DNA from 3 places in the Lactobacillus gasseri ATCC 33323 genome. Region 3 is predicted to be linked to each of the others. Evidence: predicted binding sites of a transcription regulator. Region 3 holds the regulator's gene; each other region holds the start of a gene.
What was found. The regulator NrdR, encoded in region 3, represses ribonucleotide reductase genes. The targets are predictions, from matches to a motif close to ACACNATATATNGTGT.

Region 1: pnuC (nicotinamide riboside transporter PnuC) is a predicted target of NrdR. The motif match lies at 9,155-9,170, and genes of this name have one in related genera.
Region 2: LGAS_RS09160 (deoxynucleoside kinase) is a predicted target of NrdR. The motif match lies at 4,608-4,623, and genes of this name have one in related genera.

Annotation. Positions count from the first base shown of each region.
Region 1 covers NC_008530.1:1,613,132-1,624,349, reverse strand. The annotation lists gene LGAS_RS08165 (L-cystine transporter) at 1-923, opposite strand, end outside; partial or broken gene LGAS_RS08160 (PAS domain-containing protein) at 1,334-2,070, shown strand; gene LGAS_RS08155 (Rpn family recombination-promoting nuclease/putative transposase) at 2,162-3,010, opposite strand; gene mscL (large-conductance mechanosensitive channel protein MscL) at 3,125-3,502, opposite strand; partial or broken gene LGAS_RS08140 (mucin-binding protein) at 3,637-7,632, opposite strand; partial or broken gene LGAS_RS09840 (YSIRK-type signal peptide-containing protein) at 8,604-8,705, opposite strand; gene pnuC (nicotinamide riboside transporter PnuC) at 9,201-9,971, shown strand; gene LGAS_RS08130 (PAS domain-containing protein) at 10,043-10,579, shown strand; gene pepT (peptidase T) at 10,649-11,218, shown strand, end outside.
Region 2 covers NC_008530.1:1,848,054-1,859,271, forward strand. The annotation lists gene LGAS_RS09130 (serine hydrolase) at 1-380, shown strand, start outside; gene murQ (N-acetylmuramic acid 6-phosphate etherase) at 396-1,289, shown strand; gene LGAS_RS09140 (sulfite exporter TauE/SafE family protein) at 1,363-2,124, shown strand; gene LGAS_RS09145 (hypothetical protein) at 2,259-2,669, shown strand; gene LGAS_RS09150 (aldo/keto reductase) at 2,761-3,600, opposite strand; gene nagB (glucosamine-6-phosphate deaminase) at 3,730-4,449, shown strand; gene LGAS_RS09160 (deoxynucleoside kinase) at 4,631-5,281, shown strand; gene LGAS_RS09165 (deoxynucleoside kinase) at 5,303-5,977, shown strand; gene LGAS_RS09170 (alpha-hydroxy-acid oxidizing protein) at 6,034-7,272, opposite strand; gene LGAS_RS09175 (NCS2 family permease) at 7,511-8,821, shown strand; gene LGAS_RS09180 (hypothetical protein) at 9,050-9,229, shown strand; gene LGAS_RS09185 (MerR family transcriptional regulator) at 9,573-10,307, opposite strand; gene LGAS_RS09190 (NCS2 family permease) at 10,612-11,218, shown strand, end outside.
Region 3 covers NC_008530.1:1,408,677-1,419,894, reverse strand. The annotation lists gene murC (UDP-N-acetylmuramate--L-alanine ligase) at 1-240, shown strand, start outside; gene LGAS_RS09500 (GntR family transcriptional regulator) at 312-761, opposite strand; gene LGAS_RS09495 (GntR family transcriptional regulator) at 758-940, opposite strand; gene LGAS_RS07000 (MarR family winged helix-turn-helix transcriptional regulator) at 1,277-1,699, shown strand; gene LGAS_RS06995 (MFS transporter) at 1,692-3,086, shown strand; gene LGAS_RS06990 (diaminopropionate ammonia-lyase) at 3,149-4,330, shown strand; gene polA (DNA polymerase I) at 4,433-7,093, shown strand; gene mutM (DNA-formamidopyrimidine glycosylase) at 7,109-7,939, shown strand; gene coaE (dephospho-CoA kinase) at 7,936-8,532, shown strand; gene nrdR (transcriptional regulator NrdR) at 8,539-9,003, shown strand; gene LGAS_RS06965 (DnaD domain protein) at 9,011-10,351, shown strand; gene dnaI (primosomal protein DnaI) at 10,366-11,218, shown strand, end outside.

The DNA.
Region 1 (11,218 bases), 200 kb from region 3:
CCACTAGTTCTAGAAGTGAAGGCAAAAACTAAAACTGGCCATGCCTTCTTGAAGTAAGTAATGGGATTAATTCCGTTAATTAAAAGTAAAACAGCGTGAACAATAAACATAACTATAATTGCAACATAAGCAGCAACAATGAAAATTAGTAATTTACTCATCGTGGCAAAACTGTTAGTTGCAGTTGTTCTAGCAATTAAAGCAAAAATGCCATATGGAGTGAGTTCAAGTACAATTTTTACTATCCGCATGATGATCGCACGTAATGCTTGTATGCCACGTGCGAAAGTAACAGCGACTTCAGACTTTTCTTTCTTAATTTGCAAGAAGGCAATTCCAACGAAGATAGAGAAAATTACAACTGCAATTGTGCTAGTTGAACGCATTCCCGCGAAGTCTGCGAAAATATTTTGCGGGAAAAACGAAGTAATTTGTTGCGGTAAAGTTAAGCCTTTCAATTGTTCTTGATGGTCCTTAATTGCACTAAGAGCAGTTGAAGAAGCAGTCATTCCTTTAGCGAAGCCAGCTCCGCCCAAATTAAAAATTGCAACACTACTAAATCCTAAAAATGAAGCAACTGCAGTAGTTCCTAGTAAGATGACCAAGACACTCGTAGCAATTTTTCGAATTTTAGTAGTCATTTTTAATTGAGTGAAGGCACCAACTAATGAAACAAAGATTAGTGGGATAACCAACATTTGTAATAAGGAGACATACCCATCTCCAACGATTGAAATCCAATCAATACTATTTTTTACAATATCGCTTTTGGCACCAAACATTAATTGGATAGAAACTCCAAAGACGATTCCAACGACTAGCGAGAGAAATACTAGTTTAGTAAATCCCCAATTCTTTCTATGTAAATAAGCCATGCCAGCTAGGATAGCAACGGCTAATAAAACAATGAGAGTAGTTTGCACTTTATTCAACCCCGATTCTAAGCAAACAAAAAAGAGCCATTGGCCTAGTGCCAACAGCTCTTGAGAAAAATCATAGTTATAACTTTGAAAAGCCAGTTTCTAACTAGAGAAATTCCTGAAGTGAACTAATGACTGTACGCCAAATAACTGCCAAATTTTTTGACAATTACAACAACAAGAATTTGCTTGACGTACATTAAACATATTCATTAGCTCCTTTCTTACTTTTCACAAGTTATGATATCTTATAACTTACTTTTAGTCAATAGTTAATTTGTTGAAAAACAATATTCCATAAATATATATTATGCTAAAACAGTATATAAAATATTGTATATAGACATTGAAAGCTCTTTCTTTAGTAGGTATAATCAACTTGAGAGTAAATAAGTTTTATGAGGTGAGGTAAAATGGCAGAACCAAAATGGCTAAAAGATTTAAAAGAAGAAGATTATATTAAAGAGGATTTTGATGCAACTGGTAAATCACGCTACACTGTTGAAGGTATAGACAAAAATGATCCAGATTGGTTAGATAAGGCGGCTAAGAAAGTAAATGCAGCTGAAGGTGACGACTACGTAAAGCTTGATGCTGGACTTCTTACAGTTAACCAAATTAACTGGATGCTTCGTCGTGCATTTGGTGAATTAACTTATGTTGATGATAATAACCAATTTTTATGGTATAACAAGCCAACTGATCCAAGTAAGAAGATGCTTGCTGGTCGTACGCCAGATCAAGTTGGTGATACTATGGGAGCAGTTCACCCTCATATTCGTAATGTTATTCCTGAAGCTAAGAAAGTTATTTATGCTTTAAGAAATAAGGTAGATGGACACGATGAAGTTAAGATGCCAGTGCCAAACGGTAATCGTCATAAGTTAATTTTGCATGATTATAAGCGAATTGAAGACGAGGATGGTAATTACATGGGAACTTATGAATGGGTACAAGATATTTATCCATTTGTAAAATATTTCTGTGAAACTACTGGTCAGAAGTTGGTAGATGACCCGATGCAACTACTGGTGCAACTTATAAGAAAGATGAAGTTGATACTGGAACTGGTGCATCTAAGCACGAAGAACACGTAGAAGAAAAGAAAGAAGCTAAGCCTGATACTAACTCTGGTGCTTCAGAATATTAGTTTAAGATGTTAAAAAATCTGCTTTAAAATTTACAAACGAAAGCACCAATGACTTTAATAATGTGAAGTCATTGGTGCTTTTTTATACTATCTAATTATTTTTAATAAACTGCCTTAATTCTTTTTGAGAAAAATCATTACCATAATCTTGTGTTAAAAGACTTAAAATTTTTTTATCATCAGCGTTGAATTGGCGATAACGTCGAATCATCTTCTTAATAGCATTAATCCGCTCTTCTTCTTTTCCAGTTTTGATGCCAGCCTTTTCCCCAACATATCGCATGTCATCAAGCTTCATTTGGTAATCCATGAGTTCTTTCCTTCTTTCTGGATTAGTTTTGTATTTCTCAACATCGCTTTGTAGCTTTTGAACAAAGCTATCATTTGTATTAATTTTACCACGCATCAAATCAAAAAATCCTTGCAGACGCGGCGTGATTTTTCCTTTTGTTCCACTTGCATTAAGTAAAATTAATTTTTGACCAATATTTAATGGATCATGTTTAAATCCTTTGGTGCTCCAAGTAGTATCATAGCGATATTGGTTAAGTCCAAGCGGATCGGTTGGTAGAATTAAAATTAAATACGTGGTAGGTAAATTGCGATAATTTTCACCTTGCATAAACAGACTTTGATCCATCATTGAAAAATAATACCGCATCCGCTTTCCTAAGAAATCTGGGAGAGTCATTTGTAATTCAATATCAAAGACTCGCCCTTTGTTGTCTGTAGCATAGATGTCTGGAATAATGCCGTGCATAGCAGGATGAAACTTCAATCTTTTCTGCGTTTCAAAACTAGCAGTTTGAATATGCAATTCAGGAGCAATTGCTCGTAAAAGGTCGCGACAATTATTTCCTTGTTCCATAACCCAGCTAAAGATTGGATCAGCGGTGATATCAGCTTCATCAACCCGTTTTTCTAATTCTTTTCTGTTCATAGAAAACTCCTTTAAGTGTATTAGAGAAAGATCTCTAATCTTAATTACGCAAAAGGGAGTTTTATTTTTTTGAAAAGAAAAAGCATCCCTCAAACGTTTAAGGGATGCAATGATCTATTTAGTTTTTTCTTGTAATAAATCACGAATTTGACGAAGATATAATTCTTCATTGGTTGGTGTAGGATCATCTTCTTCGACTTCTTTTTTAGGCATCATTTTATTGACTAATTTAATTAAGAAGAAGACAACCAATGCGATGATTAGAAAGTTAATAACCGCATTTAAGAAACTGCCATATTTGAACGTAGCTTCACCAACAGTGAATTTTAAGTTTGATAAATCAATCTTGCCAATAAATAATCCAATGAGGGGATTAATTAAGTCTTTAACTAATGAATTTACAATTGCGGTAAATGCTGCACCAATAATAACTCCGACAGCTAAGTCCATCATGTTGCCACGAGAAATAAATTCTTTGAACTCTTTAATCATTTGCTTTTCCTTTCTAAAAAAAGTAGCTATTAATTAAAAATTATACCGAAAGTAATTAACTTCTCACTAGAAAAATGCTTTTAGAATACAAAAAAACGTTAGAGTTTTAATCTAACGTTTTTGGTGCAGAGAAATTAATTCTTTTTCTTTCGTTTAAGTTCATTACCAAGTAGGCCGATTAAGAATGAAGTAGCACCAAATGCTAATCCGATTAAGCTAGTATCGTTTTGCTTGGCACCGGTTTGAGGTAAGATGTTTTCTTCAGTCTTCTTGGTAGCTTTATTAGTAGCTTTTGCTGGTAGAACTAAATTAGAAGATTTTATTTCGCTGTTCTTTTGTACTAATTGAGTATGTGTTGGTTCAACCGGCTGAGTAGGCTTGGTTGTTTTAGTGGATTCAACCGGCTCAGTAGGCTCGGTTGGTTTAGTAGGTTGAACCGGCTTAACAGGTTCAGTTGATTTGGTAGGTTGAACCGGCTTAACAGGTTCAGTTGGCTTGGTAGGTTGAACCGGCTTAGTAGGCTCAGTAGGTTTAGTAGGTTCAACTGGAGCAGGTGTGTAGGTAACTTGAAATGCTAGATCACTACTGCTTGGTTGAACTGTTTGTGCATCAATTTGTTTTTGATTGGCAGTGTAGTTCTTAATGACTGGTGAAGTAACGGCGATAAAGGTATTGGCAACTGGAGACCAAACATTCAATTCTTCCTTATTGGTTACCAAATCGAGCTTTCCAGTTTGAGTAAATTCTACAGAAGTATTATAAGTTGGTGCAGCTTCTTTGCCGTTATTATAAACATATGTGATAGTTTCGTTAACAGTCTTAGAATTATTGATCTCTTTAAAGGCATGTTTAAAGTGAACATCGTAATTTTGATTGTTAGGCTTTTCATCATTATCAAAGAAAATGTTCTTTTGATCAGTTGGGTCACTGATTAGAACGTAATTCTTAGCTAAGTATTTATCAATTTAGAATATTGTGAATTTGTATTAGGCTCACCAGATAAGCTCTTAGTTTCTAATGTCTTACCAGTAGTATCATCAATATAAGTTACATTAACATTTTCAGTTAATGCATAAGGAACTTTGACCATGAATTCTGTACTGTCTGCTAAAGATTTAATCAAATCTTGATCCGTAGCAGCATTGAAGGCTAATGGAGAAACTATTTGACTATTAATTTCAAACTTCTTGGAAACAGGTGTAGTTTGAGTAATATTAGTAGGATTAATCTTATAAACAGTTGAAAGTGTCACTGGTAGGGAAACAGTATGACTATTATCTACTATTGCCCAGTTTTCCCAAGAAACCTGATCTGTAACTAAATCTTTTTGACCATTTCTAGTGAAAGTAGTATTACCTAATTCAATAGCTTTGAAGGCTTGACCTTTCTTAGGACCATTTTCAGCATAAAGGACAACTTTTTCAGAAACAGACTTATTTCCTTTAGTGCTCGTTGTCTTATGAGTAAAGTGAGCAATGAAGTATTGGTCGGCTTGATCATTAGTATCAAACTTGCCGTAAGCTACAGTAGACAAAGTATTACCTGGCAACTTAGTAGCTGTATCCTTAGGATCATTACCTACATTTACTGCAACAAAGTTATAATTTGAAAAATCGTAATTGGATGGAATAGTAAATGAAATAGTAGCTTTGCTTGTTCCATCTGTCTTAAGGTCTTTAGCAAAATCAATAAATTTTCCTTCAGTATCATCATAGAAACGAAGGACAGCGCTTTGCTTCTCAGCCTTGTAGATGACTGTCTTTTCTATATCTTTAGAATCATGGTCTACTTGAATAGCATCAATTTTAAGTTGATCTGGAATATAGCCAGAAATTGTTGGAGAAGTGACTGAAGCAAAAGTTTGTGGATCAGACCATTTTGTGTCAGCCACGCCAGTAACTAAGTCTTTTGTACCAGTTTCAGTGAAAGTGAGTTGGTTAGTAGCATCGTTAGCAGCTGGGGAACCATCTTCATAGATATAATGGATAGTTTCAGTGATCGTCTTCTGGTTAGAAAGAGGCGCAATTCCATGTTTGAAATGAACTTCATAATTTTGGTTATTAGGAAGTTCGTCGTTGTCGAATGAAAGAGACTTTTGATTGGTTGGGTCGCTAACTAGAACATAGTTTTGAGCGACATATTTATCAACAGTAGCTTTAGTTGAATAGTTAGCTTTTGTATTAGGTTTGCCCGATAATGACTTGCTCTCTAAGGTCTTACCAGTCGTGTCGTCAATATAGTTAACTGTAATATTTTCAGTTAAAGTATATGGAATAGTGACGTTAAGATTAATCGTCTTATCATTACTCAATTCTGATGTTTCAAATGGTAACTTAAGGGCAGAATAGTCGAATTCTTTGTCATTTTTTGTAGCTTTAATTTGAGCTAAATCTAATGAATAAACTTTTTCTTGAGTATCAGGGCCGCTAACTTTTTCTGGTAAGTTAAAGTTCTCAATGAAAGCTTTGTTAGACACCCAGTTAGACCATTTAGTATTTTTACCTTTAGGATCATTAACAAGGTCTACAGTTCTAGTTCTGGTGTAAGTGATTCTTTGATCAATTGGAGAAGTTGCAGCATCAACCACAGTCTTACCGGCCTGCGGACCGTTTTCATAGACATAGTTAACTTTTTCTACAACTGTAGCAGTTTCAGTTTGATTATCTAATGCATGCTTAAAATGAAGGACAAAGTTTTGGTTCTTAGTTTCGTCGTTATCAAAGTTGCCATAAGAAATCTTTGAATAGTCAGGATTTGTAATAGAACCATCGCCAGAAACACCAGTAAAGATGTAGTGATTGTTCTTCAAGAAGTTAACGATAATGTTTGCATCAGCAAATGAGATAGGTTGCTTGCTTGAATTATTGTCTAATTCAGAATAAGTATCAGTTAATGATGCTTTCTGATTATGTTGAACTAAATAATTAGCTAAGCTTTGACCAGTAGTGTCATCGTAGAAAGTAACCTGTGCATGCTCTGGAGCATAATAATGAACTGTGTAAGTTAATGGATCATTATTTTCAGCAGTGATCTTTCCATCATTATTGATGTTTAACTTAATAACTGGGACTTCAGCTTTGTCAACTAAAGTATAATTCTTGTCTTTTGCTTTAGGTGATTCTACAGCATCGAGGCTAGAATCCGGTTGCCAGCTCACGTGGTCGGTAACTAAATCTTTAGTTCCAGTATAAGTTACAGTCTTGCTATAAGGATTTACGGCCGTTTTTCCTTTTTGAGTACCATTAGCATAAATATAATTAATTGTTTCTTTTATTGTCGCTTTGGCGCTAACTGATTCAGTGTCGTGATAAAGGTAGACATAATATTGAGGCGAACTGTCTTTAATTTGAAGTTTAGCACTATTGTAACTATTGTTTAAAGCATCAGTCTTAAAGTTTTGCTTAGTTATATCGTAGTTCTTTAGATTTGTGCTATGATCACTTTCTTCTCCTTTAGTTGCTTGTTCATCTAACACATAACCCTTTTGCTTAAGATCATTGAGAATAGTATTAGTTGGGTTATCAATAGAAGAATCAGTCTTTGTGATAGTAGCACTTAATACATCTGGAATTTCTTCATTAGTATTTTCATCAATAAAGTGAATTTTAACAATTCTATCAACTACAGGATCAAATTTGAAATCAGTATAAGTTTGAGTAGAAGTATTAGTTGTAGTTCCTGAACCGGAGTGCTTCCAATCATTTTCGTTGACAATTGGAGTGGTGATTGAAGGACCTACACCTGAATCTGGCTGACTAGCCCAATCTGCAATATCGTTAGGGTTCAATAAGGTGTCTAATTGAATAAAGTAAGGACCCATTTTGGAATAATCCACACCGTTTGCTGTAAAGTTACCTTTTTGGTCAATCTTAATTTGTTTTTTATCGTCAGAAATTGAGTCTCTTAATAGTTTTTCAAAGTTGGTGTCTTCTGGAAGAGTTGCAAGTTTATTGTAGTAATCATTGATCGGAACTCTTTGACTATCAGAATCAACGACTTCCATATCTGCTGGAATCTTGAAAACCTTAATAGTAGATGGAAGAATTTGTTGTCCCTTATTAAATTTGATGTTAACTAAAACATCCATCAATGGATTTAAACTTGGATCTTTAGCAGAGCCATAATTCCACTCAAGTGCGTATTGCATTAATCGAGCATTTTTTTGCTTATCAGCGGGAACATCTGCTGCAGCACTTGGTTCTGGTCCACGATATGTTGCACCATTTTCGGTATAAGAACCATTTGTGCCAGGATAACCGTCTTGCCCAGGAGTCCAAATTAATTTTGGTCCCATAACAAAACCGTGAAGAATTTCTTGGGTAATAACTTGGTCTTTATACGGAGTAATTTTAATTGGTAGATTTTGAGTAAATACTTGATTATTAGGTAAGGTTACAGTAACAGGTAAATTGAAAGCAGGATAGGTGTCGTGGTCAGTATAGTATTGCTTAGTTGCTTTATTATCAGCAGTAAAAGTAAACGCTGAATCAAATCCTGATAAGACTCCGTCATCGTTGCCTGTATAAGTGAAAGTAAATGTTTTATCGGTATTTGTTTGAGATGTGGTTATCGCAAAGTAGTTAATCTTAGAAGGAGTGCTGCCAAAACGTAGTAAATTATTAGTATCGCTAATTGAAACTGTAACTTTTTGTCCGTTATTAATGGTAATTGGCTTGTTTTCATCCGTATTAACATGAACTTTTATTGATCCTTGAGTAACATTAGCCATCATTGACTTATTAGGTTCAGCTCCTGTAATAGTTACGGCTGTAGCTTGCGTTTCATTAGTAGCTTGAACTTTTTCTTCAAGAATATTTGCTTGAGTAGCTTTATTATTTTGAGTTTCTGATTTTGCAGCTAATACGTTAAGTTCTTGATTATTAGTTTCGCTATTTTTATTAGTCTGACTCGCAGATGTTTGTTCTTGAGTGGGTAAAGCTTTTACGTCATTTTTATTGTCTTCGCTAGTATTATTTTTTTGAATATTTAAAGTACTTGATTTAGTAGATTCGGAAGTATTTTCTTGGCTAGTAACATTTTGGTTTGTAGTGTTTACTTCGGCTGCATGCGTGGTATTAGAACTTTCTAAAAAGAAAGTTGTACCTAATGCAACAGTAACTAATCCAACTGAAAGTTTTCTAAGGCTAAACTTTTCTTTCCCATTAAGCTTAGCAATAAAAGATAAATCATTTTTATGTGACATTTCTTTTTCCTCGATTACAATCATTTTATATATAAAATAACGATTTTGTTTTCCAACAAGTTATTATAACTCAACTTAAAATAATGAAATCAAAAAAGATTGATTAATCTAAATATTCATCTTATTTTTGATAAAAAGTTGCTATTAATAGCCTCGAAAAACAAAGGCTATAATTTTTATACCATAATAAAATAAGCAGATAATTAAAAAACGTTATTAAAAAAGATCTAAAAAAATAAATTAGGACGTAAAATTCTGGCAATGATACAAATTGAAAGACTAAAAAGATATTAAATTATTCGAAAATCCTAACAATTGAGCAAAGAAAGCGCTTTATTTGTACGCGATAAATACATACCGCATATTTTCCTAAAGATGTAAACTCTTGTTTTGATTTTTTTAACTACTATACTAGATAAAGATGCTTTTTTAAGAAAAAGGCGGATAAGGCACAATATATTGTGTGACCTAATATAGAGAAAGAGGAGTTAATGGATGGACAATTCAACATCATTACAAGAAGATCATAAGGAAAGAAAGGATAACTACTTTGTTTGGCTATTTAAACAATTACATGGCTGGCCAGTTCAAAACTATATGCTTTGGTTCTTTGCTTTTGGATTTCAATTAGCTATTTTGATTCAAAATAAAATTACTACTTTAACAGTAATTACTTTCATTGGTACTCTACTTGGAACTTTATGTGTGCTAGCAATCAACGCTACTAAAGCAATCAATGGTTGGCTTGGTTTAATTTCTGCAGCTTGTTTTATTTATGCAGGTTTAGCTGCTAAAAATTACTTATCAATTTTTGAACAAATTGCTTATATTTTAACTTTAGACTTGCCAGTTATTATTTCAGTTAGATCTTGGAATGATGATACTAAAAACCACTTACGTAAATTTGGTGCTAAAGAATGGATCATTGCAATTATTGGTACCTTAATTGTTTATGCCGTGTCAGGCTACTTAATTGGTAAATTTACTAACGATCCACGTCCCTGGATTGATGCCATTAGTTTCGCTATTTCATTGACTGCTGGTATTATGTGTTTCTTACGTTATAACAATCAATATTTCTGGTGGACTGCTAGCGGAATTTTTCAATTAATTCTATGGGGCGTAACTTATGCACAAGGAGATGCGACTTTAGCTATGGCTGTTAACTCCTTAATTTATGTTGTTAATGACGTTTTGGCCTTTACTGTTTCACCTTGGTTCAATATGGGAAGAAAGCGCGAAGGATTAAAAGCTATTAAAGACTAATAGAAATCAAAATAAGTTAAAATGAGCATGTCGAGTTTCGGCATGCTTTTTTGTTTGTGAGGTATAAATAAATGAATGAAAATTGGAAAGAGAAATTGGCAAAGGCAGCAAATAATGACGACTATGTAAAGTTAAATGCAGGCTTAATGAGAGTATCAGACTTAAACAATTATTTGTCATCTTTTTCTAGTAACTTACTTGCTTTTAATAAATTAGGAGAATTTTTATATTATAAACAATTGCCAGAAATGAACTATAATCCACCGGAGCTTGGAAAAAATATCACATCTTTGGGTAAAACAGAACAAGAGAAGAAACAATTAGAAGAAATATTCCACAAGTTAAGCACAGGTGAGGAAAAAGAATTGCAATTTTCTGATCAAACTAATACACAAACGCGATTCATGGTGGATAGGTATCGTGCTATTTTTGATAAAAATCATCAATTTGCAGGAATTAATGAGAGTATTCAAGATATTTATCCACTTGTGGAATATTATTTAAAAGAAACTGGGCAGAAATTAATTGATGATCCAGATAATCCGAATGGTGAAGTTTATCGTAAAAATCAAAAAATTGATGCCGAAAGTGGAGCTTCTGAATTATAGAAAATTGACATAAGCATATTTTTCCTTAAAATATAATTAAAATATTTAGGAGAAGGGAATGTAGTTAAAATGGTTGTAATTGATCAAGCGTATATTCAAGATAAGTTTATTGAATATTGTAAGGTAAATACGCGCTCAGATGACCAAAGTAAAGAAGTACCAACAACGCCTGGACAAATTGAATTGTTAAAAATGATTGAACAAGAATTAGGAAATTTGGGCTTAGAAAATATCTCTTTTTCTAAAAAAGATTCATATCTTGTGGGAAAACTACCTGGCACAGTGAGAGATGAAAAAGTTACTCCGATTGGTTTTGTAGCTCATGTAGATACTGCTGACTTCAATGCAGAAAATATTCAGCCACAAGTACATCATGACTATGATGGAAAAGATATTTTATTAAAAGAGGGGCGAGTTTTATCCACCAGTGAATTTCCTAGTTTGAAAAAACACTTAGGCGAAACTTTAATTACTGCTGATGGAACAACCTTGCTTGGAGCAGATGATAAGGCTGGAATTGCGGGTTTATTAGGGATGCTCAAATATTTAAAAGAAAATGCTAGCGTCAAACATGGCGATATTTGGGTTGCTTTTGGCCCTGATGAGGAAATCGGCAAAGGAGCAGCTCGTTTTGATGTT
Region 2 (11,218 bases), 440 kb from region 3:
ATTATTTACAGCAAAATTTTCCAAACATTTCTTTAGGTAGATTTTTAATGAAAAAAAGCACTAAAGAAAATACTTGTACAGCAAATTCTATGATGGACGTTTTTGAAAAGCTGCTTGCAGCCAATAACAAAGTTAGTCATGTAGTTCTCAATGCCTTAAAGCACCAAGAAGTAAGAAATAAACTAGTAGCTTACAGCAATCCTAAGTATGAAGTCTTCAATAAAACTGGCGAGTTATTACATGAGCAGCATGATATAGCACGCTTTAAAGCAAACGCTGATGTGATTGATTGCTGCGTATTAACCAATTATCAAAGTCAAAAAGATTATGAAAATATTTTAAATATGATGCAAAAGATCGGAAAAATACTTACACACTAGAAAGAAGTATTTACAATGGAAATTAAAAACTTAACTACGGAGCAACGGAACCCCGCGACTATGCACATTGATTCCATGTCAACTATCGACATGGTCAAAACTATTAATAAAGAAGATCAAAAAGTCGCTGTAGCAGTCGGAACTCAAGACGACAAAATTGCCCAGGCAATAGATGAGGCAGCTAAGCGCTATAGCAAAGGTGGACGTTTAATCTATATCGGTGCTGGAACAAGCGGCCGTCTTGGCGTTTTAGATGCTGCCGAATTAGTTCCTACCTACGGTATCAAACCAGAACGCGCAATCGGATTAATTGCTGGCGGTAAAGGTGCGATGTATGTTGCTGTCGAAGGTGCTGAAGATTCACAAGATCTAGCAAAAAGAGATTTAAAAGATCTTAAACTAAATAAAAACGATATCGTCTTAGGGCTTGCTGCCAGTGGCCGCACTCCATATGTAATTGGCGGTCTTGACTATGCTAAAGCCATAGGTGCTCTAACTATTTCCATTGCCTGTGTTAAAGACTCTAAGATAGGCCATCACGCCGATATAGCTATTGAAGCTGTTGTTGGACCTGAAGCGATTACCGGTTCAACTAGGATGAAAGCCGGAACTGCTCAAAAGATGATTTTGAATATGATTTCTACCGGTGTCATGATTAAGCAAGGAAAAGTCTTTGAAAATGTCATGATTGATGTTAAACCTACTAATTCTAAGCTAATTGATCGTGCCTGTCGCATTATTCAAACTACTACTGGTGTATCTACCCCAGAAGCTAGAAATACTCTTGAGAAGGCGAATAATGATGTTGGTTTAGCAATTGTGATGCTGAAAACTAATTCTGATCTTAATCAGGCTAAAAACTTATTAAAAGCAGAAAACGGAAATGTCGCAGAAGTTTTAAATAAGTAGCTTGCTAGCTAAACAGAAGGGGCTTATAATACCTACCATTGCAATATATCAATTTACAATGTGAGGTGAAATTATGAGTCCTTTTTTCTTATTCATTTATCTGATTTTTGGTGGAATTTTAGGTGGCCTTCTCTCAACAATTGCAAGTATGGCGTCCCTTGCCACTTATCCAGTCCTCCTTTCAGTTGGTATTCCCCCAGTTTATGCAAATACTACTAATGATGCAGCCTTAATCTGGACTGGTGTTGGATCAACTGCATCTTCACTTAAAGAACTAAAGGGTCACTGGAAACAAGTTAGTTTCTATTCAATTTTTACAATTATTGGATCAGCTTTAGGCTGTATGCTTTTAATTCAATTTCCCGGAAAAATATTTGAGAAGATTGTTCCCTTCTGTATCGCTTTTTCTGGTTTAATGATTTTATTCAGTGGAGAAATTCATCTTGGAAATGAAAGTGATCATCCTAATCGCTTAGTTCAAGCTCTATCACTTTTATGCTTATTGATTGCTGGAGCTTACGCTGGTTACTTCGGTGCTGCTAGTGGCGTTTTAATGTTAGTTATCTTGAATGCAATCAGTGACGACGATTTTCTGACTGTTAATGCTATGAAAAACATTATTGGCGCACTATCAAACTTGGTTGCGCTGATCATTTACATGTTTACTGAAAAAATTTATTGGAACGCTGCTATTCCCTTGGCAATTGGAGCGTTGATTGGTAGTTACTTTGGGCCACGTATCATGCGCCACATTCCGGTTAAGATCATTCGTTTGGTAATTGCTGTTTTAGCTCTCATTCAAGCTGCTTACTTTGCTTATACTGCATATAAATAAAAAAAGATTTTTATCTAGGAAAAATAAATTGGCTTTGCGTAATAAACATATGGGATGACTTCCTCAAATATTTAAAAGATGATAAATTTTATGAATCTTATCATACATATTCTGATCAAGATAGGTCAAAACAATTGCAGGATGGCGTGACAAAGATTATCATTAATTCACAAGTTTCAGCTGAAGGTCAGAGCGAAGATTTAAAAGCCTTGGCTAAATTAATGAACAATGAACCTGTGAATTTAAATAAACATTTTGATTACGCGCAAAGAAGAATTAAAGAAATTAACGAAGATCCAGAAACGAGGGAAAAGATCATACTTTACGAAACGAGAATGCTAGAACGTGAACAAGCTGCAGGAAAAGCTGGATATGAACAAGGAATGAGACATGGCGTTGAACAAGGAAAAGTGGATTCTGCTAAAATTATTCTCGAAAATCAATTGAATAATGGCAGAACTTTGGAACAAGCTACGGAATTTGTGAAAAAATTGAAGCTGATTTCTGATAAAGATCTCGAAAAATTGATCAAAATATATAAATAAAATTGTCAAAAAATAATTCTTAAAACAACAAAAGATTGATTAATCTGCGTTACTAAAACGTTGGTTAATCAATCTTTTTATTTTTTCTAATCTATATCATCGCAAGCGGCGTCTTTTCAGTCGGCTGTGGGAAGTCATTATCTATTAATTTTATTTCGTCTGATGTTAATTTGATATCTTGAGCAGCAATATTCTCCTTCATATGCTTAACCGTTCCCGCTTTAGGAATCGATAAAACATTACCATGTCTTAAAGTCCAAGCTAACATAATTTGGTGCGGAGTTACATTGTGCGCACGAGCTACTATTTTAAGATTATTAGTAATCCTAATCGAATCGCCTTTACCTGAGTTAAATGGAGAATACCCAATAAAACTGACGCTATGCTTTTCTTGCCAAGGTAAAACATCGTACTCTACCCCGCGTTCAGAAAGATTATACAGGTCTTCATTAGCAAAACAATCCTTGCCACCTGGAACACTAAACAGTTCTTCTAAGTCAGCTACATCAAAGTTAGATACACCCCAATGGCGAATTAAGCCTTCCTTTTGTAATTCTTTTAATCCACGTACTGTCTCAGATAAACGCTTATCGCCACGCCAATGAAGCAGATACAAGTCTAAATAATCAGTTCCTAGTCGTTTTAAACTCTTTTCTAAGCTCTGACGCTCTAATTCTGGAGAAGCATGATATGGATAAAATTTTGAGATCAAAAAAATTTGACTGCGATCATAGCCTTTGATTGCTTCACCAATTAATTTTTCACTTTTTCCTTCACCATACATTTCTGCAGTGTCAATTACCTTAATTCCATTATCTAAACCATAGCGAAGCGCCGCTAATTCGTCTTTTTTCTTAGAAGCGTCTTCGCCAATTCCCCAAGTTCCCATGCCTAAACCTGACAAGTTATTTTCTTGAAAACTCTTCTCCATCTCTTCTCACCTCATCTAAATTTTACCGCAGAAAAAAACAAATTTAAAAATGTTAGCGGTTTAAGTTGACTAGACCAATTTTATATTTTATAATGGACTAGACCAATGAATGAGGAGGTACACATAATTATGAAAATCATCGTAACTAAAGATAATATTGAAGGCGGCACTAAGGCATTTGAAATTATTAAAAAGGGAATGGAAAACGGCGACAAAGTTTTAGGCCTTGCAACTGGTTCTTCCCCAATTCCAATGTATGACGATATGTGCGACAGCGACTTAGACTTCTCTGACATGACAAGTATTAACTTAGATGAATACTACGGCTTAAAACCAGATAATGATCAAAGCTATCACTACTTCATGCAAAAACACTTATTCGATAAGAAGCCTTTCAAGCATTCATATATTCCAAATGGAATGGCAAAAGATATTGACGAAGAAGTTGACCGTTATAACGACATTATTGCTGCTAACCCAATTGACATCCAAATTTTAGGTATTGGTAGAAACGGACACATTGCCTTTAACGAACCAGGTACTCCATTTGGCAGCTTAACTCACAAGGTTCAATTAACTGAAAGTACTATTAAGGCAAATTCACGCTTCTTTGACAATGAAGACGAAGTTCCTCGCCAAGCTATTTGTATGGGAATTAAGTCAATTATGCAAAGTAAGAAGATTGTTTTACTAGCCTTTGGCGAATCAAAGCAAGATGCAGTTAAAGCATTAGTTGAAGGTCCAGTTACTGAAGAAGTTCCTGCATCTATTTTGCAAGATCACCCAGATGTAACAGTTATTTGTGACGAAGTAGCTGCAGCAAAACTTGATCCAAAATACAGAAAATAATCCTCATTTAAGACTATTTACTTTGACGAATTAATCTTTTAGATTAGTTCGTCTTTTCTTTTTGCACTTTTTTGATGTGTTCTCTTGACTTTTTTCTTTTATAGCAAATTAAAAAACTACTTGTTTTCATACCAGATATTGAATTACACTATTAAAGCAAACTATATCTTGTAGAAAGAACGTGATGACAGTTATTGTATTGAGCGGGCCTATTGGAGCCGGAAAATCCAGTTTAACCAGTCTTCTTGCAGAGCATCTAGGCACCCAAGCATTTTATGAAGGTGTAGATAATAATCCAATTTTGCCACTTTATTATAAAGACATGGCACATTACACCTTTCTTTTAAATACTTATCTTCTAAACCACCGTTTGGCTCAAATTAACCAAGCTATTCGCGATCATAACAGTGTGTCTGATCGTTCAATTTATGAAGATGCCTTATTTTTCAAAATGAATGTTGACAGTGGAATCGCAGATCCGACTGAATTCAAGATCTACGATAGTTTACTTGAGAATATGATGGAACAAGCTCCAGGCAACCCAAGTAAGAAACCTGATTTGTTAATTTATATTCATGTATCTCTTGATACCATGCTTCACCGCATTCAAAAGCGCGGTCGTACATTTGAACAATTATCAACTGATCCAGGCTTAAAAGACTACTATGCTCGACTTTTATCTTATTACGAGCCTTGGTATGAAAAATATAATGCATCCCCTAAGATGATGATTGACGGCGATAAATATGACTTTGTTGCAGATGAAGAGGCACGAAAAGAAGTTATCAGCACAATTGATCAAAAGCTTACTGATCTAGGTAATCTAAACTAGCTAACGAATAGAAGGAACGTGATGACAGTTATTGTATTAAGTGGGCCCATTGGAGCCGGAAAATCCAGTCTAACAGGTATTCTATCTAAGTATTTGGGTACTAATCCCTTTTACGAAAGCGTAGATGATAATCCTGTTTTGCCATTATTCTATGAAAATCCTAAGAAGTACGCATTTTTATTGCAAGTTTATTTCTTGAATACTCGCTTCCAAAGTATCAAGTCAGCATTAACTGATGATAATAACGTACTCGATCGTTCTATCTACGAAGATGCACTTTTCTTTCAAATGAACGCCGATATTGGCCGTGCTACTAAAGAAGAAGTAGATACTTATTACGAACTTCTACACAATATGATGAGTGAGTTAGATCGGATGCCTAAGAAGAATCCAGATCTTCTTGTTCATATTGATGTATCATACGATACAATGCTTAAACGTATTCAAAAGCGTGGTCGTAACTATGAGCAATTAAGTTATGACCCAACTCTAGAAGACTACTACAAGCGTTTGCTTCGCTATTATAAGCCTTGGTATGAAAAGTATGATTATTCACCAAAGATGACTATTGATGGTGATAAATTCGACTTCATGGCAAGTGAAGAAGATCGTCAAGAAGTCTTGAACCAAATTGTTGCTAAGCTCAAAGAAATGGGCAAGCTTGACGAAGATTGGAAACCAAATTTAGTTAAATAAAGCAAAAACTGCGATCCATACTGGACCGCAGTTTTTCATATATTCACACCATTAAACTAATGTCTTGAAGCGCCGCTTACTGCATCTGCCGCTTCACCTGTTAGTTGATTTTCTTTAGTAACAGGATATGGCTTCATCACACTCTTACTCGTTGAAGAAATTCCCCAATCAGCAGTGTAATCAAGATGATCAATTTTTGCATGTTTAATATCTTCAATTGTCTTACAACCAGTTAATTGCATATCAATTAACAATTCCTTATTCAATTGATCAATAACTGACTGAACGCCTTGAGCACCGCCAAGTGCTAAGCCGTATAAGAAGGGACGACCGATACCGACTAAGTCAGCGCCTAATGCTAATGCCTTAAAGACATGTGATCCGCGACGAACGCCACCATCAAGGATAATCGGAACAGGGTGATCACAACTCTTCACAGCCTTTGCAATTTCAGGCAAAACGTCAATTGTAGCAGGAGCGCCATCAACTTCACGTCCTCCGTGGTTAGAAACTACGATTCCGTCTGCACCTGCACCAATTGCAAGCATAGCATCTTCAGCGCATTCAACACCTTTAACAATTACAGGTACATCTGCAATTTCCTTAATCTTGCGAATATCATCTGGCCCAATATTTTGAGCAGATGAAGCGTACATTTGAGCAACGCTTTGTCCCTCTCCTTTTCCACCAGTCCATTCATTAAAGAAAGCAAGTGGAACAGGATAAGTAAAGTTAGTCCGTAAATTGGCTTCACGGTAGCCACTAACTAGTGCATCTACAGTTAAGAAGAAACCAGTAAAACCGGCTTTAACTGATTCTTCAATCACCATCTTATTGAAGTCCCAGTTCTTGCTTAAATATAATTGCATAAAGCGAGGCGAGTCACCGACTGCGCTTTGCACATCTTGAACACTCTTATTCGCATAAGTACTCATCCCAAATAAAGCGCCAGCAGCCTTTGCACCCTTAGCTGTATCAACTTCTGCTTCTGCATTTGCAATACCATGACAGGCAATTGGACAAATCATGACCGGTGTCTTTAACTCCATCCCTAAAAATTCAGTATTTAGTTTCGGATCCTGCATCCCAGTTAAAGCACGAGGCACAATTTGAAAATGGTTAAATGCTTGGGTATTATTCCGCCAAGTCCATTCATTTTCAGCACCACTAGCTATGTAGTAATAGGCTGCTTCTGGTATTACGTACTTTGCTTCGTTTTCTAGTTCATCCAAGTTAACCATGTGTAGCTTTTCTTCTCTAGTACTTTGTGGAAAGCCCTTATAGTAAGTTGTCATTGATATTTCCTCCAATCATTAAGTAGGTTTCTATACACCTTAATTTTAGGACGATTTCATCAATTTATTAAATAAAAGCTATTATGAAATAATTCACTAAGTCCGACATACTTACTATTTATGTCTTTCATAGCGCTTTCTTTAATTAAAATTCGTGTTTACATTTATTTATCAGAATGCTACACTGTAAAAGTTGCTTATTTAAAGCTAAAAACGAACATTATGTCTGGAGGACAAAATGAATTTTATCAAAAACTACTTTCATTTAGAAAAGTTGGGAACTAATGTTAGAACTGAATTTATTGCAGGTCTAACAACCTTTATTAGTATGTCTTATATTCTTTTCGTTAACCCAAGTGTTCTTGGCGCTAGTGGGATGAATACTGGCGCTGTATTTACCGCAACTGCTTTAGCCGCTGCTCTTGGTACAGCAATTATGGGTATTGTAGCTAACTATCCAATTGGTGAAGCACCTGCCTTAGGTATCAACGCTTTCTTTGCCTACACTGTATGTATTGGGATGAAGGTATCTTGGGAAACTGCTTTAGCCAGTGTTTTCGTTGCATCAATTATCTTTATTTTAATTACCTTGTTTAAGCTAAGAGAAAAGATCATTGATTCTATTCCTTCAGACCTTAAATTTGCCATTTCATCAGGTATTGGTCTTTTTATTGCCTTCCTAGGTCTACAAAATGGTGGCCTAATTGTGGCTAATAAATCAACTTTAGTTGGTTTAGGATCACTTCATAATCCACTCGTTTGGATTACAATTTTTGGTTTAATCGTTACTGTAATTTTAATGATCTTAGGCGTTCCAGGTGCAATTTTCATCGGAATGATTGCTGCATCAATCTTTGGCATTTGTACTGGTCAAATTGCTGTACCACATAAGTTCATTTCTTTAGCACCAAGTCTTGCACCTACCTTTGGTCAAGCCGTTTTCCACGTTAAAGACATTAATTCTCTCCAAATGTGGGTTGTTGTTTTAACTTTCTTACTTGTTACATTCTTTGATACTGCTGGTACCTTAATTGGTCTTGCTCAACAAGCTGGCTTTATGAAGAACAACAAAATGCCACGTGTTGGTAAAGCATTAGCCGCTGATTCAACTGCTATGATGTTTGGTTCTATCTTTGGTACTTCACCTGTTGGAGCTTTCGTTGAATCAAGTGCTGGTATTGCAGTTGGCGGTCGCTCAGGTTTAACTGCTGTCTTTGTTGCCATCTTCTTCTTAATCTCAATGATCTTTAGCCCACTACTTGGCGTCTTCACTACTCAAGTAACTGCTCCTGCTTTAATCATTGTTGGGGTTTTAATGGCACAAAATACTGCTCACATTCATTGGAATAAGCTAGAAATTGCCGTTCCTGCCTTCTTGATTTTACTTGGTATGCCACTTACCTACTCAATTTCTGATGGTTTGGCATTAGGAATGATTACTTACCCAATTTGTATGGTTTCTGCAAAACGTGGTAAAGAAGTCAGTCCAATGATGTGGGTACTGTTTGTAGTATTCATCATCTTCTTGTGGGTTTTGAATTTTAAGTAGGATAAAATTTACTAACGAAAATACCGATTATCATCCATCTTGATAATCGGTATTTTTGTTGCTTTTATTATCTGTAAAGTATACTTAACAAAAAGCGCGATTTTTATAAAGTATACTTTACAGCATCTATAATTAAGTCGTTCATAGTATAATATAAGTATAAAAGTAATCCTTATTTTCCCCACTCAACTGTTTAATTTTTGCAAATACAGAACAGGAGGAATAAAAATGATCATTACGGGTAAAACTATTTTTAAGATAGTCTATATACTTAGCATAATATTCAGCATTACTTACATCGTTTGGAACACTCTTCAGCATAATCCATTAGATCCAACTTACCTTTTGGTTGCCGTCATCAGTATCGTAGCAATGACTTTAGTTTTTATAAAAATCAACAAAGAATAATAATTTCATATCATAAAAAAGGCCCGTACATTCGCACGAGCTTTTTAATTACCAGTTATAATCTGCCAACAAAAGTTTCACTATTCAAACTTTGAATGCAATCTTTACTAAATTGATTAATCTTTTTGCTTGGTACTTTTTTGTTAGCTTTGTCAACCTACATCGACCACCACAAAAAATAAAAACGCCGCTCAATATTATAACTTTGGAAGAGTTATTGAGTAGCGTTCACCGTAAAAAATAATCTTAACCACCGCTCTTAAAGCGGGCTGTATAAGGAGATCCCCGCATCGCCTTTTTTCATATCTAATTATATAGTAATGAATGTCATTTTGATATTTCTTTAATCTCTACAAATTTCTAAGCAATATAATTTCTTTCCACATTTTGGACAAGTTAATTTTCTAAACTTAGGTGTGTGCGGAGAAAAATTAAAAGTTAAAAATGACGGAATAAAGACATCTCCGCAATTTGGGCAAACATATTCAACTTGTTCATAGTAATACCTTGATAATCCCCAAGCTGTTGCAAAAACTATTGCAATTAAAGCTACGACTTCAATTACTAATATTGTCGTCATCTTCATCTGATATAAATAAACTGCAGTCCCAATTCCTGCTATCTCAAATAGCGTTAGGAGTCCACCCCATACCAAGAGTCTGCTTCTCAAAGCTGTCAAATTCTTTTCTTTTCTCATAATATTTGTAATGTCAGAAATATTGGTTAAAGTAGCAGGTAAAAAATTAATTTTTTGTAGATTCTCTATTTGTTTTTGACGCTTGTTTAATTCATTAATTTTTTGTTTATTTTCTCGATACTGCTGCTCTAAAAGCAAATCAAGCGATTGCCCACCACGCTCATCTTGAATGAGCAACTTTATCTGCTTTAATGAAAAGCCAAGTTCTTTTAGATAAATAATTAATTCTATCTGCCTTATCTGTTCTTTTTCATAAAAACGATAGCCATTTTCTTCAATATAAGCTGGCTTAACAAGTCCTTTTTCATCATAGAATCTTAGAGTACGCGTACTTACTTCCAGCATCGCAGCTACTTCACCAATTGAATATTTTTCTTGCATTACTTTCACCTCCTAGCTTCAAGATATCAATTAACGCAAGGTCAAAGTCAATATTTAAATTATAAAATATTATATTTCCCAGGTAATAATGTTCGGATTCTACAAAAAATATATCATTTCTTAATTCATTAGTATCTTTTTTTGTAATTTAATCGAATAATTTTGACTATCATCCTTGAAATAGTTAATATTTTAGATATAATTTTAGTTGAAGATTCGTTTTTGAATGGCTAAAGAGTTAATTTAGTTGTTTAAAATTTTATTTTCTTTCAAAATACGAACATTACCACATCTGGAGGGTTACATGAATTCAATTGGTAAATTTTTCCATTTAAATGAAAACCACACTTCATTTAAAACAGAGTTTTTAGCTGGACTAACTACGTTTGTGAGTATGTCTTACATTCTGTTTGTTAACCCAGCTGTTTTAGGAGCAAGTGGCATGAACAAGGGAGCGTTGTTTACTGCAACAGCCTTATCTGCTGCTTTCACGTGTATTGTAATGGGACTAGTTGCCAATTACCCTATTGCTTCTGCACCAACCTTAGGACTTAACGCATTCTTTACTTACACCGTCTGCTTAGGAATGCACGTTAAATGGCAAACTGCTTTAGCTGCTGTTTTTGTTGCTTCGATTCTTTTCATCTTACTAACTGTATTTAAAGTACGTGAGATGATTATCGATGCTATTCCTAGTGATATTAAATACGCAATCTCAGCTGGTATTGGTTTATTTATTGCCTTTATTGGTCTTCAAGGTGGTAAATTAATTAGCAAGAGTGATTCCACTTTAGTTACTGTTGGTGCTTTGAACAATCCACTTGTTTGGATCACAATTTTTGGTTTAGTTGTTACTATTTTCTTAATGATCGCCAGAGTCCCTGGTGCCATCTTTATCGGAATGATCGTGG
Region 3 (11,218 bases):
AAAGATTTTGAAGAGATCTTACGTGATGTAGATAAAGCTTATGTCACTCCAATTTATGCTTCTGCTCGTGAAGCAAGCGGTGATATTTCAAGTGAGGACTTAGTTAATAATATTCCTGGTTCAGAAGTGATTGATTTAGATAATATTGCTGATTTAACTAAGCATAAAAATGCAGTTGTCGTATTTATGGGTGCTGGTGATATTCCTAAGTATGAAGACGCATATGAAAAATTACTTTAATTAAAAACTTTAAGGTCGAAAAAAGGGATTGATTATTCTTGTCGTAACAAGATATCAATCCCTTTTGCTATTTAACGTTTGAGATCAATGATAAAAGAGTTCATATCACCGCGGTAAGTAGCAATTGAATATTCTATTTTTTGATCCTTATCTGTGTATCCGCAAGTGCGAAAATAAAATACAGGATCATTTTCTTTAACGGCTAATTTTTGAGCAATTTCAGAAGAGGCTTTTTTAACTTCTAGTTTTCTTACAACATGGGTAACAGCTAAATTTCTTTTCTTAAGTTCAAGATATAAAGATGCAGTTGAAAAATTGATTTTTTCTAAATCAGGAACAAGTGAAACGGGGACATAAGTAGGTACTTTAACAATTGGGTGATTATCAACGTATCGTAATCTAATTAATTTAAATACGGAATCAGATGTAGATAGGTTAAATTCTGTTTGCACCTCTGAATTAGGAACGACTCTTTGAAAATAGAGTACTTTTGTTTTTGTTTTTAGTCCTTTGGTACTCATTTCTTGATTGTAGCTTTGTATAAGGTGAGTAAATTCTTGTTGAATTTTATTTCTCTTAACAAGGGACCTAATCTCTTGCGCTGTTCTAGTAAACCTTCTTGGACGAGATTATGGATAGCATGATTAATTGTTGGACGACTTGTATTAAACTCTTGTGCTAGCTCTAGTTCCGTAGGCAATAAATTATTAAGGGGATAGGTTTGATCAATAATTCTTTATTTTAGGAGCCTTGGGTATGTCGATCTTTGGCTATGGACAATGGAAGGGTCGACAGAATTTAAACTTATTGATAGATGATTATCAACAAAAAGTAACTTTTTTCACGAAAAAATTAGAATCTAAATAAAAACCTTTTCCCCCACATAAAATTTTTACTTAGATACTTATATAAAAGAATCACATTGATAGCGGACAATGTGATTCTTTTTTTATTCTTGAAAAACGTTTGATGTCTAACAATTTTGCTTTATAATATATTAGTTAGACAGCTAACAAAAATAGAAGGGGGAGATAAAATGGAGACACTGAAAAAGTTGATTAAACAAGCAGCTACTCAAATTGATCGTGAACGTGAAATTTTTGCTAATAGTTTAGGCGTGACAGGCGTGCAAATGTCAGTGATCGATTTTTTATCTAATCATGAAAACAGTCTTGCTTCGCAAAATGAAATCGAGCATGAATTTAATATTAAGCGATCAACAACTACAATCATGCTGCAACGGATGGAGAAACATGGATTAATTATTAGAGTTAATGATCCTAAAGACAAAAGAAAAAAGCAGGCACAATTAACTGAATCTGCCTTAAGGATAGTGCCTAAAATTAGGCAGTATATGAAACAAGATAATGAAGAAGTTTTAGGTAATTTATCAATGAAAGATGTAAATATTATTACGGCTTTTCTAAAGAATATTAAGGAAGGAAAAGCAAATGACTAAGGAAAAAATTCCTAAGCACGTACTTGCAGCAATTTTTGCGACAGGCATTCTCTCATTTAGTGGGGTAATTATTGAGACTTCAATGAATATTGCCTTTCCAACTTTAATGAAAGAGTTTAATTTAGCTACTAATACAGTTCAATGGCTGACATCAATTTATTTGTTAACTATTTCGATTATTGTACCTTTATCAGCAAATTTGAAGGCTCACTTTAAAACAAAAAAGTTATTTATCACAGCGAATTTATTATATTTAAGTGGCTTAATTATTGGTGCATGTGCGCCTAATTTTGAATTTTTATTACTTGGTCGAATTGTTGAAGGGCTAGGGACTGGGATCGCCCTTCCTTTAATGTTTAATATCATTATGGAACAGGTACCAAAAAGTCGAGTTGGAGTAATGATGGGGATTGGAAATATGATTACTGGTATTGCACCAGCTCTAGGGCCAACGTTTGGTGGTCTTGTTGTAACTCACTTAGGTTGGCGCTGGATCTTTTATATTATGATTCCCTTTATCTTGATTTCATTGGTACTTGGAATTGGAGGAATTAGACAAAAATCGCAACTGAGAGAAGTTAAGTTTGATCTTTTAAGTATGCTATTAATCGCAATCTTTTTTATTGGAATGATTTTGGGCTTTAGCAATTTGAGCACTGGAAATTATTTTGCCTTTAATTGTTTAGGAGCTATTTTAATTGCCTTAGTTTCTTTAGGGTTGTTAGTCTATCGTTCAAATAGAATTAACGATCCAGTTTTAGACTTAAATTTATTTAAAAACAAATTTTTTGCTGCTCACGCTATAGGATTTTTCTTAATCCAAATTATTTCATTAGGCAATGCCTTTTTATTACCAAACTATATTCAATTAGTTAATGGAGATTCTGCTTTAATTGCTGGATTAGTTGTTTTACCAGCTGGTTTTGCTGGTGCATTTTTAGCTCCATTTGGTGGAAGTTTGCTTGATCGATATGGTGCAAGAAAACCGATTTTAATTGGGTCTAGTTTTATGTTGCTAGAACTGCTTATTTTTACCATTTTTACAAGTAATTTAAGTAATCTTCTTATTCTATTTATTTATATTTTCTATATGGGTGGAATGGGAATGATGATGGGATGCGTTATGACTGATGCGCTTGATCATCTTGAAAAAAGTGAAGTAACCCAAGGCAATGCAATTTTGAATACTTTACAAGAATTTGCTGGTGCGGTTGGTACATCAACAACTGCTGCTTTTGTGGCGTTTGCGCAAAGAAAGGCTGGATCAAAAGGCGCAATTCCAACTGCTCATGGTACTCATTTAGCTTATATTTTCTTATTAGTTCTCGTGTTAATTATCATCGCTATTTTTATGAAATATACTCAAGTACGTAATAAAAATGATTAAGCGTAAATAAAGAATGATAAACTGGACTTAAAGTCATTAGTTAACGTTTATGAGGTATAATTATGAAAAATATTCAGTTATTAAAGTCACCTTTTTCCTTTAAAGCTCCAGAGTTAAAAGATGACCATGAAGTAGAAACTTTCTTTAACTCAGTTCCTTATTACAAGCCAACTGAACTTAAAGAATTGACTAATTTGGCTAAGCAATTAAATGTTGCAGAAATTGCTGTTAAAGATGAAAGTAGTCGCTTTGGTATTAATTCTTTTAAAGGCGCAGGCGGTCTTTATGCCATGGCTTGTTGTATTGCTGAAAAAGCTGGCCTTGATGTGGAAAAGCTTACCTATGATGAATTAATGAAACCTGAGGTTAAAAAGTTAGCAGAAGAAATTACTTTCTATACTGCTACTGATGGTAATCACGGACGCGGAATTGCTTGGGCAGCAAGTAAGCTTGGAACTCATGCAGTAATCAAGATGCCTAAAGGCTCAAAAGAAATTCGTGCTGATCACATCCGCAAGATTCAAAATACAGAAGTTGAAATTACTGATAAAAATTATGACAATACCGTTAAAGAAGTTAAGGAACTCTGTGAAAAAGACCCTAATGGAATTATGATTCAAGATACTGCCTGGGAAGGTTATGAGAAGATCCCAGGCTGGATTATCAAGGGATATGGTTTAATTGTTGACGAATTTTTACATCAAATAAAAGAAAAGCCAACTCATATCTTTTTACAAGCTGGTGTGGGTTCTCTTGCAGCTGGGATTATTTTAGGTTTAGAAGAAAGAATGAAACCTGAAGAATTGCCCGTAATTACAATTGTTGAGCCTGAAACAGTAGCTTGCTACTATTTATCAGCTCAAAAGGGTGATGGTAAGCGTCACCATTTAGAAGGGTTGACTAAAACAATGATGGCTGGTTTAAACTGTCAAACGCCAAGTATTACTGCGTGGCCAATAATTCGTGATAGCGCCAAGTTTTATGGAACATTAAGTGAAGACGTTGATGCAGAAGGAATGGCACGTTTAGGTCACCCACTTGATGGTGATCCTAAGGTAGTTTCTGGTGAATCGGGTGCTGCTGGTTTTGCTTATGTTTATGAAATTTTATCTAATCCAGATTTAGGTAAAGAACGTACTGAATTAGGTCTTGATCAAAATTCAAGCATTGTAGTATTAAGTACAGAAGGCGATACTGATCCTGATAATTACCATAGAATTGTTGATGAAAATAATCCATTTTAGGATTTAAGGTTCAAAACAAATGTAGATAATTAAATCATGTAAGAAAAACTGTTAAAATAGGTAAGAGACTATTTGACAGTTTTTTTATTTAAGGAGAAAAAGATGGCACAAAAGAAATTACTTTTAATTGACGGTAACTCTGTGGCCTTTCGTGCCTTTTATGCTTTATACCGTCAGCTTGATCGCTTTACTAGTCCAGATGGGTTACATACAAATGCAATTTTTACTTTTAAGAATATGCTTGATGCGATTATGAAGCAGACTGATCCAAGCAATGTATTAGTTGCGTTTGATGCAGGAAAAGTAACTTTTAGAACTAAGATGTATCAGGATTATAAAGGCGGTCGACAAAAAACTCCAAGTGAATTATCAGAACAATTGCCTGTAATTCGTGAAATGCTTAAAGATTTAGGAATAAAGAGCTATGAGCTAAAAAATTATGAAGCAGACGATATTATTGGCACACTTTCTAAAATGGGGGAAGAAGCAGGCTACACTGTTGATATTGTAACTGGGGATCGTGATTTAACTCAGCTTGCTTCTGATAAAACCACGGTTTTAATAACTAAAAATGGAGTTGGTGATACTGAAGCATATACGCCAGAACATATGAAAGAAGTTAATGGCGTAACGCCAACTGAATTTATTGATATGAAAGCGCTGATGGGAGACAATTCAGATAACTATCCAGGTGTAACTAAAGTTGGTCCGAAAACAGCTTCACGTTTAATTCAAAAATATGGCTCTGTTGAAAAACTTTATGAACATGTGGATGAAATGAAAAAATCCAAGTTAAAAGAGAACCTAATTAATGATAAAGATAAGGCAATTTTAGCTAAAAAGTTAGCAACAATTGATCGTGATTCTCCAGTAGAAGTGACACTTGCTGATACTAAGCTAGAAGAGCCTAATATTGAGGACTTACGTAATTTATATGAAAGATTAGGATTTAAAAAATTCTTAGCTGAGTTAGGTGCAAGTGGAGTGAGTGCCGGTAAGCAAGAAAGTGAGAAGTACGAGTATCTAGAATTAACAAGAGAAAATATCGCTGACTTAGATAAAATTAATGAAAAAGAAGTGACATTTTATCTGGCAATGTTGGGTGATAACTACCATCTAGCTCCGCTTGAAGGATTTTCACTAAAGGTTAGTGATAAAATCTATGTTTCTAAAGATGTAGTCTTACTGCAAGAAGCTCCACTTCGTCAAATGCTAGAAGATAAGAAGATTAAGAAAAATGTTTTCGACATTAAAAGAACCTATGTAGGTTTACATCGACTAGATATTGATGCAGAAGGTCTAGATTATGACATGCTCCTGGCTTCTTATTTAGTTAATAATGAAAATAATTCGAATGATCTTGGCGAAGTAGCGCATTTGTATGATGATTATTCAGTAAAAACTGACTTGGAAGTTTATGGTAAAGGTAAAAAGCAAGCTGTACCTGAAGATGATGAGTTCTTTGAACATTTAGCAGCTAAAGTTGCTGTAATTGAGAAGTTAAAGCAGCCACTTTTAGAGAAATTAAAAGATCACGAGCAAGATGACTTGTATGAAACAATTGAAATTCCAGTTGCTTTTGTCTTAGCTAAAATGGAAATTACTGGGATTAAGGTTGAAGCATCGGTTTTAAATCAATTAGGCAATGATTTTGCAGTTAAATTACAAGAATTAGAACATAAGATTTATCAACAAGCCGGCGAAGAATTTAATTTAAATTCACCAAAACAGTTAGGACATATTCTTTTCGAAAAATTAAACTTACCGCCAATTAAAAAGACCAAAACTGGCTATTCAACTTCTGTTGAAGTATTAGAGCAATTGAAGATGAAGAGCCCGATTGTTTCAGAAATTTTGGATTATCGTCAAATTGCTAAAATTCAAAATACTTATGTTAAAGGATTACTTGAGTGTATTCAGCCTGATAGCAGAATCCATACCCGTTATTTACAAACATTAACTGCAACGGGGCGTCTTTCATCGGTTGATCCTAATTTACAAAATATTCCAACTAGAACTGATGAGGGAAAACAGATTAGAAAAGCTTTCGTGCCTTCAACTAAAGACGGCTATATCTTTTCTTGTGACTACTCACAAGTTGAATTAAGAGTTTTGGCACACGTTTCTGGGGATGAACATATGCAGGAAGCATTTAAGTCTGGTTATGATATTCACGCTCACACTGCAATGAAGATTTTCCATTTGGATTCACCTGATGAAGTAACGCCATTAATGCGTCGGCATGCTAAGGCAGTCAACTTCGGAATAGTTTACGGTATTTCTGATTATGGTTTGTCTAAGAACTTAGGCATTAGTCGTAAGCAAGCAAAGACATTTATTGATAATTACTTTGAGCAATATCCGCAAATTAAAGATTATATGGATAAGGCAATTAAGAAAGCTCGAGAAAACGGCTATGCAGAAACTATTATGCATAGAAGACGCTACTTGCCAGATATTCATTCAAAGAACTTTAATGTTAGAAGCTTTGCGGAAAGAACTGCAATTAATTCTCCTATTCAAGGTTCAGCTGCTGATATTATTAAGATTGCTATGATTAATATGCAAAAGAAACTTGATGAATTACATTTAAAGACTAAAATGGTTCTACAAGTACACGATGAACTTATTTTTGATGTACCAAAGGATGAATTAGATACAATTAAAAAGATTGTGCCAGAAGTTATGCAGTCAGCTGTAAAACTAGATGTTCCACTAATTGCTGACTCTAACTGGGGCCATAATTGGTATGATGCTAAGTAAAAAGTAGGTGATTTAATGCCAGAGATGCCAGAAGTTGAGACGGTTAGACGCACTTTAACTCCTCTAGTAAAGGGAAAGACAATTGCCAAGATTAATATTTGGTATCCTAAAATTATAGTTAATGATCCAGCTGAATTTGTTAAAAAATTGACAAATAAAAGGATCTTAAAAATTGATCGTTATGGCAAGTATTTACTCTTTAGATTCAATGATGACTTAACAATGGTTTCGCATTTGCGCATGGAAGGAAAATATCATTTAGTTAGTCCTGATACACCTAAGGGAAAGCATGAACATGTAGAATTTATTTTTACTGATGGAACTGCCTTACGTTATGATGATGTGCGAAAATTCGGTAGGATGCATTTAGTTGAAACGGGGACTGAAAGAAAAACGACTGGAATTCGCCATCTTGGACCTGAACCTAATACTGCTGAATTTAACTTAAAGTATTTTGTTGATGCCTTGAGCCAGAAGAAAAAGAATATCAAGAACACTTTATTAGATCAGACAATTGTGTGTGGTTTAGGAAATATTTATGTAGATGAAGTGCTCTGGAAGAGTAAAATTCATCCCCTAAGTAGTGCTAAAGCTATTCCTGCTGATAAGGTGAAGAATTTATATCAAAATATTAACCATACTATCGCTATAGCAACTAAGGAACGTGGAACTACTGTTCATACTTATTTAGATGCTAATGGTGAGATTGGTGGCTATCAAAAAATGCTGCAAGTTTATGGACATGCTGGTGAAGAGTGCAGTAGTTGCGGCACTATTTTAGAGAAGATCAAAGTAAATGGACGCGGAACTACTTTCTGTCCGCATTGTCAGGTACTATATAAATGACATATTTTTTAGGATTAACTGGCGGAATAGCCAGTGGCAAAAGTACAGCTGATGAATTTTTTGAAAAGCAAAATATTCCGATTATCGACTCCGATTTGATTGCTCATCAGATAATGGAAGTAGGCCAAAAGGGTTATCAGGCAATAGTTAATTATTTTGGCAGCAATATTCTTAATGATGATCAAACAATTAATCGTCATAAATTAGGTGGAATAGTTTTTAATGATAAAACTAAGCTGAAAAAATTAAATGAGATAACTCATCCACTTGTTCATCAGAAAATTAAACAACAAATGGAGCGATACCGTTTAAATCAAGAAAAATTAGTTGTAGTTGATGTGCCTTTACTATTTGAATCTGGTTTTGAAAGCTTATGCGATGGCGTTTTGGTTATTTCTATTTCACCAAAACTGCAGGTTAAACGTCTGATGAAACGAAATAATTTCACTAAAGAAGAAGCTTTGGTTAGAATAAATAATCAAATGCCACTAAGCGAAAAAGAAAAAAGAGCTACCTATGTAGTAGCTAATACTGGTACAATAGATGACTTAGAGAAAAGATTATCTGATTTATTACAAAAGATAGGCAGGTAGAGAAAATTGGAATGTCCAAACTGTCACAAGAATGCTTCAAGAGTAATTGATTCTCGTCCAAGCGATGAAAATAGAGCAATTAGACGACGCAGAGAATGTGAAAATTGTGGTTTTCGCTTTACTACTTTTGAAAGAGTAGAGCGATCGCCTCTATTGGTAATCAAAAATGATGGGACTCGTGAGGCCTTTAACCGCGATAAAATTTTGCATGGCGTAATGATGGCTGCGCAAAAGAGACCAATTTCAAGCGAACAACTAGATACTTTAGTAGATCATGTAGAAAATGAAATTAGAAAGCAAGGTCTTAATGAAATTTCATCTAAAGATATCGGTAATTTGGTGATGAAGGAATTGGCTAATTTAGATGATGTAGCTTACATTCGATTTGCAAGTATTTATCGCCAATTTAAAGATGTTTCAGGATTTATGGAAGCCATGGAAGATATGATGGCTAAACATGATAAGGAGTAGGTAGCCTGTGTTTGAAAGTGCTGACCCTAAGCAGCCTTTTTATGTGGCTAATCAAGTAGCTGTTAGTGAAGAAAATATAAAAGTTTTAACTACTCTTTTTGAGCCTCTTGTGGGTATTCGTGGAGTAGGATTATACATAACATTGACAAAAGAATTTGATGAAGTACCTTTTGCCAAAGATTATAAAACTTTATATCAACTTCAAGATCAAACAAACTTAAAATTAGAGGACTTATTTAAAACTTTGCATCATTTAGAGGCAACAGGCTTAATTAAGACATTTTTAGGTTCAAATCCTGTTTTAGGCGAGGTTTTGATTTTTGAAGTAGAAAAAGTTCCTTCAGCAGGCGAGTTCTTTCACACCTTTTTACTTTCAAGTTTGTTGCTTGAACGAGTAGGAAATGTAGCTTTTGATCGTTTGGTAAAAAAATTTACTCCGCGAACTTTTGTCGGTTTAAAAGATGCTAAAGAAGTTACAAGTGGCTTTTTTGATGTTTTTCACTTGAGTGCTGAAAATGCAATTGATGCACCAGTTGAAGTTAAAGAAGCAGCTGGTGAAGTTCCTAAAGATGCCAAAGGTGAAATTAAGTTAGGTAATGAGCCAGTAAAAGTTGACTGGAGCTTTTTGGTTGATTTGTTTGAGAGCTATCATATTAAGAAAGAAGAAGTTTTAAAGCACCAGGTAGAAATTAAACAGATTATTGATTTTTACCATTTAACTGAGCAAGAATTTGTCGAAACTGCGCTGATTACGATGTCAGCTGGGGCAGATAAATTGAATATGTATGCAATTCAAAATGCAGTTAATGAAAACTTTGGACTTAACCGTAATAAAGAAATGGTTAAAAAGCAGTTACGTCAAACTCCTAAAGATGCTGATCATGCAATTAAAAAATTATCAAAAGCAGATGCAGATCTAATTCGTGCAGTAGATAGTAAGGTGCCAACTGATTATTTATACGAATTAAAAGAGAAAAAAGGTGGCTATGTAACTGCAAATGAAAAGAAAGTTATCTTTCGTTTGCAAGATCAAATGGGGTTAACACCACCTTTAATTAATTTGATTGTTCATACTTGTTTTGAATATGATGCTGTATTAACTAATAATTTAGCTGATCGAATTGCTAATGATTGGCTTCAGCAAGGAATAACCACGCCAACTGAAGCTATCGCATATCTTAAGGAGCGAAAGAATAAACGTAATCATCAATATTATCGTACTCCCAAAAAGAATATTCGTAAGACAACTGATTGGTCGAAGTATGAAAAACAGCATCAAACTAAGAAAACAACCATGTCAGCTGAGGAAAGAAATCGAATCTTTCGTGAATTTGGTAAAAATGAATAGGAAGTGTTGTACTGGTGGAAGATATTTCTGAAGTAATCACACGTATTATCAAGAAAAGAAAATTAAGCGAAGATGGAAAAAAGATTGCTAAAACAGCAATAAAGCATCCCAGTGTTCAAGCCTTTCTCACACAAAATAAAGACAAATTAAATAAAGAAATTGTCCAGGCCTCTCTTCCTACGATTTTTAACTATGTTGAGCAAATTGAGGCGCCAAACCCTGTGATGGAAGGATATACGCCAAAGCTTTTTCTTAATGGAAAGGTAATTGATATTACCTATGTTCCAACTGAGGCAAAGTTAAACTCAGAAGCTAAAATGCGGGCAGAACGCAGGATTGAATTGATTGATCTACCAGGAAAACTACGTCATGTTGAACTAGAAAATGTTGATTCAACTCCTGAACGGGATGCTGCATTAAATGAAGTAGCTATGTTTTTAGCCAGTTTTAAGAAGAACAAACATATCAAAGGTTTGTACCTAACTGGTGATTTTGGTGTAGGAAAAACGTATATCTTAGCTGGGTTAGCTAACGCTATTGCGCGTCAAGGAAGTCGAGTAGTCTTTTTACATGTACCTTCTTTTATTGCCAGCTTGGGAAGCCATTTTCAAGATAATAGCTTAAGTGACGAGATTGATCGTATTGCGTCAGCTCCTGTTTTAGTTTTTGATGATATTGGAGCAGAGACTCTAAGTGAATGGTCACGTGATGACGTGTTAGGCGTTATTTTGCAAAAACGCATGGATAATGTTTTACCAACATTTTTTAGTTCAAATATGACAATGGATGATTTGGCTGAACATTTTGCTGAAACAAGAAATAATGTTGATGAGGTTAAGGCAAGACGCTTAATGGAGCGGGTTCGTT